Regions from separate parts of the Subdoligranulum variabile genome, predicted to be linked through region 1. Evidence: riboswitches for the same ligand, from Rfam matches in the RefSeq annotation. Region 1 holds a riboswitch; the other holds the start of a gene.
The links. A riboswitch is a leader RNA that binds a small molecule or an ion and turns the genes downstream of it on or off. The one in region 1 is predicted to bind thiamine pyrophosphate.
Positions count from the first base shown of each region.

Region 2: another riboswitch for thiamine pyrophosphate. It lies ahead of thiT (energy-coupled thiamine transporter ThiT); the one in region 1 lies ahead of thiW (energy coupling factor transporter S component ThiW).

Region 1 is NZ_CP102293.1:2,108,001-2,115,759, reverse strand. Features, by position in the region: gene NQ490_RS09925 (TRAP transporter substrate-binding protein) at 1-180, shown strand, start outside; gene NQ490_RS09920 (TRAP transporter small permease) at 194-682, shown strand; gene NQ490_RS09915 (TRAP transporter large permease) at 695-1,996, shown strand; gene NQ490_RS09910 (helix-turn-helix domain-containing protein) at 2,130-3,977, shown strand; TPP riboswitch at 4,035-4,144, shown strand; gene thiW (energy coupling factor transporter S component ThiW) at 4,419-4,937, shown strand; gene thiM (hydroxyethylthiazole kinase) at 4,951-5,766, shown strand; gene thiE (thiamine phosphate synthase) at 5,753-6,397, shown strand; gene thiD (bifunctional hydroxymethylpyrimidine kinase/phosphomethylpyrimidine kinase) at 6,462-7,268, shown strand; gene thiC (phosphomethylpyrimidine synthase ThiC) at 7,294-7,759, shown strand, end outside.
Region 2 is NZ_CP102293.1:499,126-506,884, reverse strand. Features, by position in the region: gene nagB (glucosamine-6-phosphate deaminase) at 1-729, opposite strand; gene NQ490_RS02525 (PTS transporter subunit EIIC) at 921-2,396, opposite strand; gene thiT (energy-coupled thiamine transporter ThiT) at 2,696-3,262, opposite strand; TPP riboswitch at 3,346-3,463, opposite strand; gene NQ490_RS02515 (GH25 family lysozyme) at 3,887-5,893, shown strand; gene NQ490_RS02510 (glutamate-5-semialdehyde dehydrogenase) at 6,014-7,306, opposite strand; gene proB (glutamate 5-kinase) at 7,303-7,759, opposite strand, start outside.

The sequences.
Region 1 (7,759 bases):
GCCTGGGACAAGGAGATCGACGAGGCCATCGAGACCGCCAAGAACGAGCTGGGCGTGACCTTCATTGAGGATGTGGACAAGGAAGCCTTCCAGGAAGCCACCGCCAGCATGGTGGATGACTACTGTGCCCAGTATCCGGAGGTCCAGGAAGTCGTCGACATCATCGAAGCCAACAAGTAAGGGGGAAAAACGCATGATCGAACTTATGACCAAGATCCGGCGCGGCATCAACGCGCTGCTTTCCACCATTGCGGCGATCATTCTGATCACGATGAGCGTGCTGGTCATCTACCAGGTGTTCACCCGCTACGTCCTGAACAATCCCGCCGACTTCACCGAAGAGATCATCCGCTACCTGCTGATCTGGATCTGCTTCATCGGCGCGGCTTACGCCTTCAACTCCCGCCAGCATATGGCCCTGCTCTTCGTGCAGGCCAAGATGAAACCCGCCGCCCGGCGCGCCCTGGTCATCTTCTCGGATGTCCTGGTGCTGCTGTTCGCCATCTTCGTCATGGTCATGGGCGGCATCAACCTGGCCGTCAGCGCCCGGCAGGAGTTCTCCTCGCTGCTGGGCATCCCCCGCAGCCTGGTCTACGCCATGGCGCCCATCGCCGGCGTCTTCACCATCGTGGCGCAGATCATCAACCTGGTGGAAGACTTCACCGGCATCGAGATCAAGTAAGGAGGGCGCTGTATGAATATTTTACTTTCCGTTATCGTTCTGTTCGGGATTTTCTTCGTCCTGCTCTTCCTGGGCGTGCCCATCTCGGTGGGTATCGTCATCTCCTCCCTGGCCACCACCCTGATGAACCTGCCCTGGGATCAGGTCATCTTCATCATCATGCAGAAGATGAACAGCGGCGTGGAAAGCTTCAGCCTGCTGGCCATCCCCCTGTTCATCCTGGCCGGCAACATCATGAATAACGGCGGCATCGCCCGGCGGCTCATCAACTTCGCCAAGCTCATTGTCGGCCGCATCCCCGGCGCCCTGGCCCACACCAACGTCCTGGGCAACATGCTCTTCGGCGCCCTGTCCGGCTCTGCCGTGGCGGCTGCGGCGGCCATCGGCGGCACCCTGAACCCCATGGAGGAGGAAGAGGGCTATGATCCCGCCTTCTCCACCGCCGTCAACATCGCTTCCGCTCCCACCGGCCTGCTGATCCCCCCGACCAGCGCCTTCATCGTCTACTCCAGCATCGCGGGCGGCGTTTCCATCTCCGCCCTGTTCATGGCCGGCTATGTGCCCGGTATCCTCATGGGCCTGGTGGCCATGGTCATTGCCTTCTTCTACGCCAAAAAGCATAACTACTCGGTCACCGAGAAGGTCCCCATGAAGGACGCCATCCGCATCACCCTGGATGCCCTGCCCAGCCTGCTGCTCATCGTCATCGTCATCGGCGGTATCGTCGGCGGCATCTTCACCGCCACCGAGGGCGCCGGCATCGCGGTGCTCTACTGCGCCATCCTCTCGCTGATCTACCGCAGCGTGGACTTCAAGACCCTGATGAAGATCCTGCTGGACAGCGCCAACACCAGCGGCATCATCCTGTTCCTCATCGCGGCTTCCTCCGCCATGAGCTGGGTCATGGCCTACACCGGCATCCCCAACGCCATCAGCAATGCCATCATGTCTGTCTCTGACAACAAGTATGTCATCCTGCTGCTCATGAACGTGGTGCTGCTCATCGTGGGCACCTTCCTGGACATCACCCCCGCCTGCCTGATCTTCACCCCCATCTTCCTGCCCATCGTCACCAGCCTGGGCATGAACCTGGTCCAGTTCGGCGTGGTGCTGACCTTCAACATGTGCCTGGGCACCATGACCCCGCCGGTTGGCTCGGTCCTGTTCGTCTCCTGCGGCATCAGCAAGCTGCCCATTGAAAAGGTCATCCGCACCCTGATCCCCTATGTGGTGGCGGAGATCATCCTGCTGTTGCTGGTCACCTACATTCCGGCCATCTCCCTGGCGCTTCCCACGGCGATGGGTCTGGTCTGATCGTATCTTTCCCGTGCAGGCCGGAGCCACAGGCTCCGGCCTGCTTGCTTTGTATTGGCAGAGGAATCTGTTTCGTGTATAATGGGGATATTCCCCGGAAAACGGCGCACCGGCGCCAGAAAGGAAGCGCGCTATGGTCGACAAGGCAGCATTTTTCATGGCGGAGGGCAGACCGTTTGCCAGCGAGCGGATCGCGGGCGTCAACGACAATATGGTCCGCTCCCACTACCATGAATTTTTTGAAATCTACTATCTGGAACAGGGCCGGCGGCAGCACATCATCGAGGACAGCCAGTACATCCTCCAGCCCGACGAGTTCATCATCTTCCCGCCCTTTGTGATGCATCACTCCTTTGAGGAAAATGATGTGCCTTTCCGGCGGCTGCTGCTCTACTTCAACCCCGAAGTCATCCGTTCTCCCCAGATCCTGCGCACCCTCAGCGAGCGCGCCCGGGTGTACAAACTGCCCCGGGCCCAGAGTGCGCCCATCTACAATCTCATGAAGGACATCCTGCAGGAACAGGAGCGGGACGATCTCTATTCCCGGGAACTGATCACCCTGATGGTCAACGCCCTGGCCCTGCAGCTGGTGCGCAACTCCGACGAGGCCGCCCGCCCCGAACAGCGCAACCGGGTCACCGACATCATCAACTACCTCCACGAACATTTTACCGAGGACATCACCCTGGAACAGCTGGCCAACCATTTCTATGTCAGCCAGTATCATCTGTGCCGGGAGTTCAAGCGCTACACCAGCAGCACCATCGTGCAGTACATCCACAACCTGCGGGTGCTCCACGCCCAGCGGCTGCTCCAGGAATCCGACTACTCCATCACCGAGATCAGCAAGCGGGTGGGCTTTTCCAACGTGACCCACTTCAACCGGGTCTACAAGTCGGTGACCGGCATGTCCCCCTCCCAGAACAAGCAGGCCTATCTCAAGCGGGGCAAACCCGCCGACCTGGGCATGCTGGAATCCATCCGGGATGACATGACGGTGGGGGATCTGTGCCAGCTGGCTCCCCTCAAGACCCTGTCGCCTTATCTGTTCACCCATATGTCGGAGGATATGTGGAGCCGCCAGCTTTCCGCCTTCGGGCTGGAAAAGTGCGCCATTCCCCAGGCTCTGGGCGCTTTCTGCCAGGCCGAGCGGGCCGGCACCTTCCGCATCCTGGACGTCTACAGCCGGGAGGTCACCGACCGTGACCCCGAAAAGGCCCAGGTCAAGCTGCTCTACCTGGCCGGCAAGGCCGACATGCCCTTTGCCCTGGTCTGCCCCGGGGGCGGCTACAACCGCCAGTGGACCCTGGTGGAAGGACTGCCCATCGCCTGGCAGCTCAGCCAGATGGGCTACCACGCCTTCATCCTGCTCTACCGCGCCGGCAAGACCGGCCTGCTGCCCGACCCGCTGGAGGACATCGCCCAGTCGCTGCAGGTCATCGGTTCGCTGGCGGAGTCCTGCCATTTCACCACCCAACACTATGCCGTCTGCGGTTTCTCGGCGGGGGGCAACCTGGCAGCCCTCTGGGGCACCCGGGCGGAAGGCTACGCCCGCTACGGCGCGCCCCGTCCCGCGGCCCTGCTGCTGGGCTACCCCAGCACCGCCCACGGGCTGATGTACGACCTGCTGGAAGCCTCCCGGGATCCCGCCTTCCGCACCGGCACCGGCCAGTATCTGGCCCGGGTGGCGGGCAGCAACTTCACCCGGGAGTCCCTGGGGCGGTTCAGCCCCGTCACCCAAATGGATGCCGACTTCCCGCCGGTCTACCTGGTGCACTGCCAGGACGATCCCACCGTGCCGGTCCAGAGCAGCCACCTCTTTGAGGAGGCCCTGAACCAGGCGGGCATCGTCCACCGCTGCCGGTTCCCCGCCCATGGCGGTCACGGCTTCGGGCTGGGCATCGGCACTGACGCCGAGGGCTGGCTGGACCAGGCGGTCCGGTTCTGGCAGGAGGCGATGGGCCCCACCGACGGGAAATGAACTTTTTTGACAGAATCCATTGACGTGCCCCCTTGCCGGGGCTATAATAACAACAAACAGAACAACCGGGGGAGCTTGTGTTGACAGGCTGAGAGGAAGGAATCACCTTCGACCCTTACACCTGATGCGGATAATGCCGCCGTAGGAAGTCGTGGTAGATTGTACTTTTTCCGGGAGGCACCGCGCAGGTGCCTCCCGATTTTTTTGTGTTTTTTCCGGGAAAGGAAGTGAAAAGGGGTCCGCGGACGGTGCCGCGGCGGGCAGAGGGGGAGCGCCCTGTGTTCCGGGAGGTTCAGCGATGGGAAGCCGTGTTCCGGCGTGAGAGGAGGCCAGCAAGCCTCGACCGCTTTTTCCGTGTGCGGGGATTGCCCTGCACGTCCTTCTGCGGGAAAGTGTCGCTGTTCGTCCTTTCCCGCCCTGTCTGCAAAGGAGTTTTTTACCATGAAACATCAAAACGTCCATAAGCTGGCCCTGGCCGGCATCTTCTGCGCCATCGCCGTCGTCGGCAGCCTCTTTTCCTTCCCCATGTTCGGCAGCAAATGCGCGCCCATCCAGCATATGGTCAACATCCTGTGCGCCGTACTGCTGGGACCCTGGTACGGCATCGGTGTGGCCTTCGCGGCCAGCCTCATCCGCAACCTCACGGGGCTGGGCAGCCTGATGGCCTTCCCCGGCAGCATGTTCGGCGCCCTGCTCTGCGGTCTGGCCTACGCCGGCACCCGCAACCTGCCCCTGACCCTGATTGCCGAGGTGTTCGGCACCTCCATCCTGGGCGGGCTGTGCGCCTATCCTGTGGCCATCCTCTTCATGGGCCAGGCCGCCGGAGACATCGCCTTCTACGCCTACATTGTGCCCTTCCTGGTCTCCACCGCCGCCGGGTCCATCCTGTCCGGCGTGCTGGTCTACGCCCTGCGGGGCACCGGCGCCCTGAACCGGATGCAGAAAACCCTCTCCCACTGAAAAGGAATCATCTATGTTTGCACCGCTCCTCCAGAATCTGCGGGACCGCCATCCGCTGGTCCACGCCATCACCAACTACGTCACCGCCAACGACTGCGCCAACCTGCTGCTGGCCTGCGGGGCCTCCCCCATCATGGCCGATGAGCCGGAGGAAGCCCCCGAGATCACGGCCCGGGCCGCCGGGCTGGTGCTGAACCTGGGCACCCTGCACCGAGCCACCCTGCCCGCGCTGCCCGCCTGTGGCCGCACCGCCAATGCCCGGGGCATCCCTGTGGTGCTGGACCCGGTGGGAGTGGGGGCCTCCCGTTTTCGCCGGGACACCGCCCTGCGCCTGCTGCGGGAGGTGCGGTTCACCGTCATCCGGGGCAATCTCTCCGAGATCGAGACCCTGGCCCGGGGTCAGGAGGGCGCTCCCGGCGTGGACAGCACCGACCGGGTGACCGCCGACAATCTGGACGCCTGCTGCGCCCTGGTCCGGGAATTTGCCCGCCGCACAGGAGCCGTGGTGGCCATGAGCGGCTCCGTGGATCTGGTCAGCGACGGGCAGACCGTCTACTGCATTCGCAACGGTCACCCCATGATGGGGCTGGTCACCGGCACGGGCTGTCAGCTTTCCTGCCTGACGGGGGCTTTTGCGGCGGCCAACCCCGACCGGCCGCTGGAAGCTGCCGCCGCGGCGGTATGTGCCATGGGACTGTGCGGTGAGATCGCCCACGCCCGGCTGGGGCCGGAGGACGGCAGCGGCAGCTTCCGCACCTACCTGATGGACGCCGTGTGCCGTCTGACCCCCGACCAACTGGAGAAAGGAGCCCGTTATGAACTTCGATAAAGACCGGCTGCGGCTCTACGCCGTCACCGACCGCAGCTGGCTGCACGGCCAGACGCTGCGCGCCCAGGTGGAGGCCGCTTTACAGGGCGGCGTGACCTGTGTGCAGCTGCGGGAAAAGCAGCTGCACCGGGAGAGTTTTATCCATCTGGGCCGCAGCATCGGCTGCCTGTGCCAGCGCTACGGCGTGCCGCTGATCATCAACGACGACCTGGAGGTAGCGCTGGCCTGCGGCGCCGACGGCGTCCATGTGGGACAGGACGACCTGCCGGTGGAAGAAGTGCGCCGCCGGGTGGGCGACAAGATGATCGTGGGCGTATCGGCCCACACCCCCGAGGAAGCCCGCCGGGCGTACGAAGGCGGGGCTGACTATCTGGGCGCCGGGGCGGTGTTCGGCAGCACAACAAAAAACAACGTGACCGCTCTCTCCCACGAAACGCTGCGCGCCATCTGTGACGCTGTGCCCATCCCTGTGGTGGCCATCGGCGGCATCACCCGGGAGAACCTGCCCCGGCTGGCCGGCACCGGCGTAGCCGGGGTGGCAGTGGTCTCGGCCATCTTTGCCGCCGAGGACATCACCGCCGCCAGCCGGGAACTGCGCGCCCTCTCGGACGCCATGACCCAATCCCACTGAATCCCCGCGGCAGACCGGGGGCACCACTCTCTGCCGCGTTACAAAAGAAATGCGAGGTATCTGTATGAGAACTGCATTATCCATCGCCGGAAGCGATTCCAGCGCAGGCGCCGGTATTCAGGCCGATCTCAAAACGATGACGATGAACGGCGTCTACGGCATGACCGCCATCACCGCTTTGACCGCCCAAAACACCACCGGCGTGACCGCCATTTCCGAAGTCAGCCCCGAATTCCTGGCCCAGCAGCTGGACGCGGTGTTCACCGACATCCGCCCCGACGCCGTCAAGATCGGGATGGTCTCCTCCCCCGCCCTCATCGAGGTCATCGGGGAGCGGCTGCGGTTTTACCAAGCCAAACACATCGTGGTGGACCCCGTGATGGTGGCCACCAGCGGTGCGCGGCTCATCCGCCCCGAGGCCGTGGAGACGCTGACCAGAACCCTGCTGCCTCTGGCCGAGGTGGCCACCCCCAACATTCCCGAGGCGGAACTGCTGGCGGGCTGCACCATCGAAAGCCCCGCGGAGATGGAGGCGGCCGCCCGGACCATCCGGGACCGGTACGGCTGCGCCGTGCTGCTCAAGGGCGGGCACTGTGTCAACGACGCCAACGACCTGCTGCTGGACGGCAGCGGCGCCCGGTGGTTCACCGGCAAGCGCATCGCCACCACCAACACCCACGGCACCGGCTGCACGCTGTCCAGCGCCATCGCGGCCAATCTGGCCAAGGGTTTTGCCCTGCCTGACGCCGTACAGCGGGCGAAGGACTATCTGTCCGGGGCGCTGGCCGCCGGGCTGGATCTGGGCAAGGGCAGCGGTCCCATGGACCACGCCTGGACCTTACAGGGACGTTACGCCGAACAAGCGGACTGAATACATACAAAGGAGCAAAACAAAGATGAGTGAACGGAATTATGCCACCCAGATGGAGGCGGCGCGCAAGGGCATCGTGACCCCGCAGCTGGAGATCGTTGCCAAAAAAGAGCGTATGACGGTGGAGGAGCTGCTGCCCCTGGTGGCCAGCGGCAAGGTGGTCATCCCCGCCAACAAGAACCACACCTGCCTGGACCCCGAGGGCGTGGGTTCCATGCTGCGCACCAAGATCAACGTGAACCTGGGCGTGTCGCGGGACTGCAAGGACTACGACGTGGAGATGCAGAAGGTGATGGCCGCCGTCAAGATGGGCGGCGAGGCCATCATGGACCTGTCCAGCCACGGCAACACCCAGCCCTTCCGCCAGAAGCTGACCCACGAGTGTCCCGCCATGATCGGCACCGTGCCGGTGTATGACAGCGTCATCCACTACCAGCGGGATCTGGACACCCTGACCGCCAAGGACTTCATCGACGTGGTGCGGCTCCACG
Region 2 (7,759 bases), 1.6 Mb from region 1:
TCAGATCAGGCTCAGGGCTTCCTCATCGCCGACCAGGATGAAGTCGGGATGCATCTGCAGGATGCTGGCCGGGACTTCCGGCGTAACGGGGCCAAAGAACGCCTTCTTGACGATCTCGGCCTTGTCCTTGCCGTTGGCGACCATCAGGACCTTGCGGGCCTGCATGATGGTCTTGATGCCCATGGTGTATGCTTGCTTGGGGACCAGATCCTCATTGCCTTCAAAGAAGCGTTTGTTGGCCTCGATGGTCTCGGGTTTCAGGTCCACGCAATGGGTGCCCAGCTCGAACGCCTCGCCCGGCTCGTTGAAGCCGATGTGGCCGTCGTGGCCGATGCCCAGCAGCTGCAGATCAATGCCGCCTACCCGTTTGATGACGTAGTCGTAGCGGGCGCATTCTGCCTCGGCATCCATATTGGTGCCGTCGGGCAGGTTGATGGAAGCGGGGTTGATGTTGACCAGGTCGAAGAGGTTGCGGTGCATGAAGCTCCAGTAACTCTCGGAATGTTCGCGGGGCAGGCCGCGGTACTCGTCCAGGTTGACGGTGGTCACTTCGGAGAAGTCCAGATCGCCCTTGTTGTACCAGTCCACCAGCTGCTTGTAGGTACCCACGGGGGTGCCGCCGGTAGCCAGGCCCAGCACGCAGTTGGGCTTCATGATGACCTGAGCGGAGATGATGTTGGCCGCCTTGCGGGACATATCATAATAATCTTTTGCACGGATGATTTTCATACGAAATACCTCCTGATGATGGTGGGGGAGAGGAGCCTCCTCCATACTTAATGCCAGTATAGCACAGAACCGTGAAGAAAGCATGTCCAAAGGGAACTGCTGCGAAAAAATGCCGGGGACAGGCTTCGCGCCCGCCCCCGGCGGAGGTGATAAAGGGAACCAGTACCTTTATCCTGGCGCTGTAAGAACTCTTACAGCATCTTCTTCAATTCGTCGTAGACAAACTGGACCTTGGGGCCGATGACGACCTGGCAGGCGTTCTTGCTGGGACGAATGACACCGGCAGCGCCGGCGGCCTTGACAGCCTTCTCATTCACAGCGGTGCTGTCCTTGACCTCAAAACGCAGGCGGGTCGCGCAATAGTCCACGTTGGTGACATTGCCCTTGCCGCCGATGGCAGCCAGAACGCCGCTGGCGATGGCAGTGAAGTCGTTGTTGGCGAGGGTGATATTGGCTTCGGCAGCATCGGCGTCCTCATCCTCACGGCCCGGGGTCACCAGGTTGAACTTGGTGATGGCGAAGCGGAAGACCACGTAGAAGACCACGAAAGCGGCAATGCCCAGAGGAATGATCATCCAGGTGTTGGCATGAGCCGGCAGGGAAGCGGAGAAGACCAGGTCAGTGGCACCGGCAGAGAACATGAAGCCGGCGCGGAAACCAACGTAGTAGGTGATGACGGTGAAGATACCGTACAGCAGAGCGTACACAACGTACAGGGGGAAGCAGAGGAACATGAAGCCGAACTCGAAGGGCTCGGTAACGCCGCAGACGAACGCGCAGATAGCAGCGGAGGTCACGAGGCCGATGGCAGCCTTCTTGTTCTTGGCGGTGTGGACCATAGCCAGAGCCGCACCGGGGATACCGAACATCATGCAGGGGAAGAAGCCGGACATGTACATGCCGAGGCTCCAGCCCACGTCGGCGGAGGTTTCACCGGCCCAGTAGTGGGTCAGGTCGCCAAGGCCGATGGTGTCGAACCAGAACACGTTGTTCAGAGCGTGATGCAGGCCGGTGGGGATCAGCAGGCGGTTGAAGAAGGCGTACAGACCAGCGCCAACGCCGCCCAGGCTGACGATGCCGTCGCCCAGCAGGACCAGTGCATTGAAGATGATGGGCCAGACGAAGAGCAGGATGACGGAAACAACGATGGAGACCAGGCCGGTGACGATGGCCACGCAGCGCTTGCCGCTGAAGAAGGCCAGCCAGTCAGGCAGCTGGGTGCTCTTGAACTTGTTGTAGCAGGTGGAACCGATGATCGCGGCCAGGATGCCGATGAAGGCGTTGCCGGCGGTCTTCTGGAAGGCGATGTAGGTGGAAGTGCCTTCCACGAGGTTCATGAAGGGGAGAGCGCTGACCACGCCGGTGCTCAGCAGCTGGGTCATCATCAGGTAGCTGACCAGGCCGGCCAAAGCAGAGGTGCCGTCATGGTCATCGGACAGGCCTACGGCAGCGCCAACAGCGAACAGCCAGGCCATGTTGTCGATCAGGGCGCCGCCGGCCTTGATCAGAATGAAACCGGCCGTGTAAGCAAAGCCGGTGGTGGCACCTTCAGCACCCATGGCAGCCGGAGCCAACGCGTAGCCCAGGCCCATGAGGATGCCGCAGATAGGAAGCGCGGCGACAGGCAGCATCAAGGCCTTGCCGAGCTTTTGCAGATACTTCATCATAAAAGCATTCCTCCAAAAATCAGATGGATTCCTCTAACGTGGTATGCGGCTTCCCTGGTTCTTAGAACCGCACACTTTGTTGTCACCATATTAACACATTCTTCACAAAAAAGAAAGCAAATTTAAACAATTTGTCAAAAGAACGAAAAAGTAACCTGAAAATTAGTCAAAACGTTAACAAAATAAGAAATTATACCTAAAAAAATAAAAAATCGAAACAATGGAATGAAAGTTATTTTTATAACGTCTTCAAATGGAACAAAAAATGCGTCCTGCCGGCACAGGACGCAAAAGATGAATTATTGCTGCTGGTCATGGAACAGTTGCGGGGCAGCTTTGCAGATCAGAACGGCGGCCACCGTGGTGAGGATGGTCTCGGGCAGCATGTAGCTGCCATTGTAGGTCAGGCTGTAGATCCAGGCGGGCAGACCATCGCTGAGGTTACCCCAGATCAGAACACCGGACAAAAAGCTGCACAGGAACCGCAGGACGCAGACGGCAGCGGTGCCTACCGCGACGCCAACAAGTCGGTTGGAGAATGGCTTCGCAATGGCACCGGCCAGGCCCAGCAGGGTGAAAGCCAGCACATAGTCCAGCAGGATCATTCCTACCAGCGGCAGCAGGCCAGGCGCCGGGGGTGCGTAGAAGCCCAGCAGCATCTGCAGCAGGCTGTTGACAAAGCCGGTGAACAGGCCCCATTTCACGCCGTGCCGGAACGAAATCAGGATGAACGGTAACATGCTGAACAGCGTGATGGAACCGCCGTTGGGCAGCTCGTAGATTTTGATGTTCGCCAGAACGGTGCCCAGGGCGATCATCAGGGCACACTCCACGAGAGTGCGCGTTTTGGAATAGGTCTTGGTCATTGAGATTACTCCTCCCCGAATTAACGGTACATAAAAACAAGAAAAGCGCCTGCAAAAACAGCAGGCGCAAACGCAGTATGACATCTATAGTGGGTCAAACTTCCTACGCCGGCATTATCCGGATCAGGTTCGAGGTGACCCGAAGCTGCGGTTCGCTTCGATCTCAGCCGAGGATGCCCCTCAGCGCCCCTGTTTTTATGTCCAGTACCCAGTATACACGTCCGCAGGCGTTTGTCAAGGCAAAAATCAGGCAATCAAAGTCCGGACTGCTGCTGAACGGACGCCTTATTATAAGGTATAAAGCGCAAAACCCTGCTGCGCAGGGCGAGCGAGCGCTGACGAAGGCGTGGTGGATGTGTACAATACAATCTGTGGTACCTGTATCGGCACAGGGCCCCCACATGGATGAGAAAAGAAGCAAATGTCAGGATTTTTGCCGCCAATTCGTGGGATTCCGTCAACAAAAAATTGTCAAAATTTTACAGCTGTTTCCAGCCGAAACAAGGTGTTTTCCCCTTGCAGAGCCACGCGCCTTTGTGGTATGATTTTACATGTAGTTTTATACCCATTCATTTTTTGATACAAGCAAACGGTGAGGTAAGGATGTTCAACAAGCGGAATCCCATGAAATATTTTTCCGGCAACGCCTTTGCGCGGTTGCCGCTGTACAAGCTGGTGGCGGGCAGTTCTGCGGTGGTGCTGACGGCGAGCATCGGCCTGGGGGTATTTGCGGCCTCCTTTGTGCCGGGCCCGGCGCCGGAAGCCACACCCACCCCGGAACCGGTGGTCACGGCCACACCCACCCCGTCCCCGACGCCCGAACCGGATATCGCACTGCTGGCGGATATCAGTGTGATCCAGCAGGATGTGGGCGTGCAGCTCTATACGATGGAGCAGACAACGGCAGAGAGCGCCCAGACGCCCTCTCCCTCGCCGTCCGCGCAGCCGGAGGAGGAAGCGGCCGGCAAGATCCCGCTGACCGGCGTGGAGGCTACGGTTACTCTGACCGATTCCGAGGGCAAGGCTACCGATTATGCGGTAGACACCGAGACCGGCACGGCACTGGCCGAGGAAGTCGATCCCGGCGACTATACCGTGACGATCCAGCCCATCGACGGGTACGTGGTGCCTGAGAGCACGACGGTGACCGTGGAGGAGAAAGTCGTCTACAAGGCGGATGTGAACGCGGTCAAGGACAAGATCATGCAGTCCAGCCAGGTCAATGAGAGTGCCGAGGACTCTGCGGTGAATACCGCCGGCGCGGCGCCCATCGCCGAAGAAGTGACCGATACGGTCCAGTATGCGGACAGTGCCAAGGAAGAGAAGAGCCGCACCACGGTGTACACGGCCAAGCTGAGCAGCAGCGGACACCTGCTGTTTACCGACGGCAGCGAGTCTTCCTACCTGCCGGTCTACAAGGACGGCACCCAGGAACTGACCGGTGCCAAGCGCGACAGCAGCTATTCCGCCTACAGCGCCATGTCGGTGTGGCTGCCCGGCGCCGCGGATTCCATTGTGAATCTGGGCAGCACCGGCCGCACCATGAGCATGGCCCATCGCACCAGCGAAGGCACCGCCTCCGGGGAAATCGATCTTCTGGGGGAGGAGGGCGAGACCAATGAGACGCCGGCTCCCACGGCCACGGTTGCGCCTACGGAAGTCCCTGCCACTCCGACGCCTACGCCTGAGGCAACTGCCACGGCAACGCCGGAACCCACACCGGAGGTGCCCCCCACCCCGACGCCCACGGCGGAACCCACTCCGACGCCTACGGTTACTCCGACGCCGACTCCGGTGGTCACAGCCACGCCCACGCCGTCCCAGGATCCCACGGCGGGCTGGCCGGATTCCATTGAGGCCAGCAAACTGGCCGAGTACAAGTTTGCCGTCACCAGCACCGAGAAGATCGAGTACGTCTACACCGGCTGGCAGGAAATCGACGGTGCTACATACTATTATGATCCGGCCACCCATGAGCCGGTCACCGGCAACCAGGTCATCCAGGGCGACGTCTACACCTTCGGTGCGGACGGTGCGCTGAACCGCACGGCCCGCGGCATCGACGTCTCCAAGTTCCAGGGCAACATCGACTGGAACGCGGTCAAGGCGGACGGCATCACCTTCGCCATCATCCGCTGCGGTTACCGCGGATACGGCACGGGTGCGCTGGTGGAGGATTCCACCTATCGGAAGAACATCCAGGGCGCCATCAACGCGGGCCTGAAGGTGGGCGTTTACTTCTACAGCCAGGCAATCAACGAGGCCGAGGCCGTAGAGGAGGCCAGCATGGTGCTGAGCCTGGTCAGCGGGTATTCGCTGCCGCTGGGCGTCTACTATGATACCGAATCGGTGGCCGGCGGTCGTGCCAATGCCATCAGCGCCAACGAGCGCACCGCCTGCGCCGTGGCTTTCTGCGAGACCATCCGCAACGCAGGGTACAAGGCCGGTGTGTACTCTTACGCCAGCTGGTTCTACAATGCGTTGAACTTTGCCAACATCAGCAAGTACAATACCTGGATTGCCCAGTATCGGGACACTCTCAGCTTCAACTACAAGTACAACATTTGGCAGTACACCGGTTCCGGCCGTGTGAACGGCATTTCTACCGCAGTCGATATGAATATCGGCTGATTCTGAACACAAAAACGGAGGCCCGAGATTTCGGGCCTCCGTTTTTTGCAGCAACTGGGTAAAGTCATGCCCCGCAGCACCACTTCCGGTGCAGCGGGGCATGGGTGTTTTTACAGAAAATCAGCCGCAGGGGGTCTGCAGCATTGACGCGGCACCGCCGCGGGTCTGACCGTTGCCCTGGATAATATACTTGTAGGTGCAAAGCTCTGCCAGTCCCATGGGACCGCGTGCGTGAAGCTTCTGGGTGCTGATGCCCATCTCGCAGCCAAGGCCGAACTCTCCGCCGTCGGTAAAGCGGGTGCTGGCGTTGATGTAGACCGCAGCGCTGTCCACGCAGGCGGCAAAACGCTGGGCCGCCACCTTGTCTGCGGTGACGATGGCATCGCTGTGATGGGTGGAATGCCGGGCAATGTGCGTGATGGCATCCTCCAGGGATCCCACCACCGCTACACTGAGTTTATAATCCAGATACTCTGTGTCAAAATCTTCCGGCGCAGCAGGAACTCCGTCAATGATGGCGGCGGCCGCGGGATCCAGGTGCAGTTCCACCGGCGTCATCCCGGCGGCAGCCCGGTCATCCACCAGGCATTTCTTCAGCCTGGGCAGGAAGTCGGCGGCTACATCACGGTGGACCAGCAGTGCCTCCTCGGCATTGCAGACACTGGGACGGCTGGTTTTGGCATTCTCCACGATGCGCAGGGCCATATCCAGGTCGGCGGCCGCATCCACATAGACGTGACAGATCCCGGTGCCGGTCTGGATGCAGGGAACGGTGGCGTTCTCCACGCAGGCACGGATCAGGCCGGCGCCGCCCCGGGGAATCAGCAGATCCACCAGCCCGTCGGCAGTCATCAATTCGTTGGCGCTGGCATGACTGGTGTCTTCAATCAGGCTGACGGCGCATTCCGGCAGATGTGCCTTGCGCAGACCGGCCCGCAAGGCCTGCACGATGGCGTGGCAGCTGCCCCAGGCATCCCGGCCGCAGCGCAGCACACAGACACTGCCGGCCTTGATGGCCAGGGCGGCAGCATCGCTGGTGACGTTGGGGCGGCTTTCGTAGATGATGGCGATGACGCCCATAGGCACCGCAGTCTTTTCAATGACCAGCCCGTTGGGACGGACGATTTTGCGCAGCACCGTGCCCACAGGGTCGGGCAGAGCGGCTACTTCCCGGATGCCTTTGGCCATATCGGTCAGACGGCTGGAGGTGAGGGCAAGCCGGTCCAGCATCACATCGCTGATGCGGCCGCGGGCGGCATCCAGATCCTTCCGGTTGGCTGCCAGAATCTCATCCTGGGCGGCAATCAGGGCTACAGCCATGGCTTCCAGCGCCTCATTCTTCACATGGGTGTCTGCCAGGGTCAGAGGCATGCGGGCGCCCTGGGCTAGCTGCAAAATTTCCCGGGTGGTCATTGAAATCCCTCCTTCTTTCCGATAAAACGTGTGCCGACGGGTTTGCCTTCCAGAATGTCATACAACACCTCTGCGTGGGCGCCGTTGGCAATGATCATATCCACACCGGCACTGGTGGCGCGCTTGGCGGCCACCACCTTGGTCAGCATGCCCCCGGTCCCCAGGGAGGAACCGGCGCCGCCGGCCAGACGTTCAATCTCGGGGGTGATCTCCTCCACCACCGGGATCAGGCGGGCGTGGGGATCGCTGTGCGGGTCGGCGGTGTACAGGCCGTCGATGTCGGACAGCAGCACCACCAGATCGGCGTGGATGCACTGCGCCACCAGGGCCGCCAGGGTGTCATTATCACCCAGGGAGTATTCCTCGATGGCGATGGGATCGTTCTCATTGATGATGGGAATCGCGCCCAGCTGCAAAAGACGTTCCAGCGTGCTGCGCAGATTGCGCAGCCGG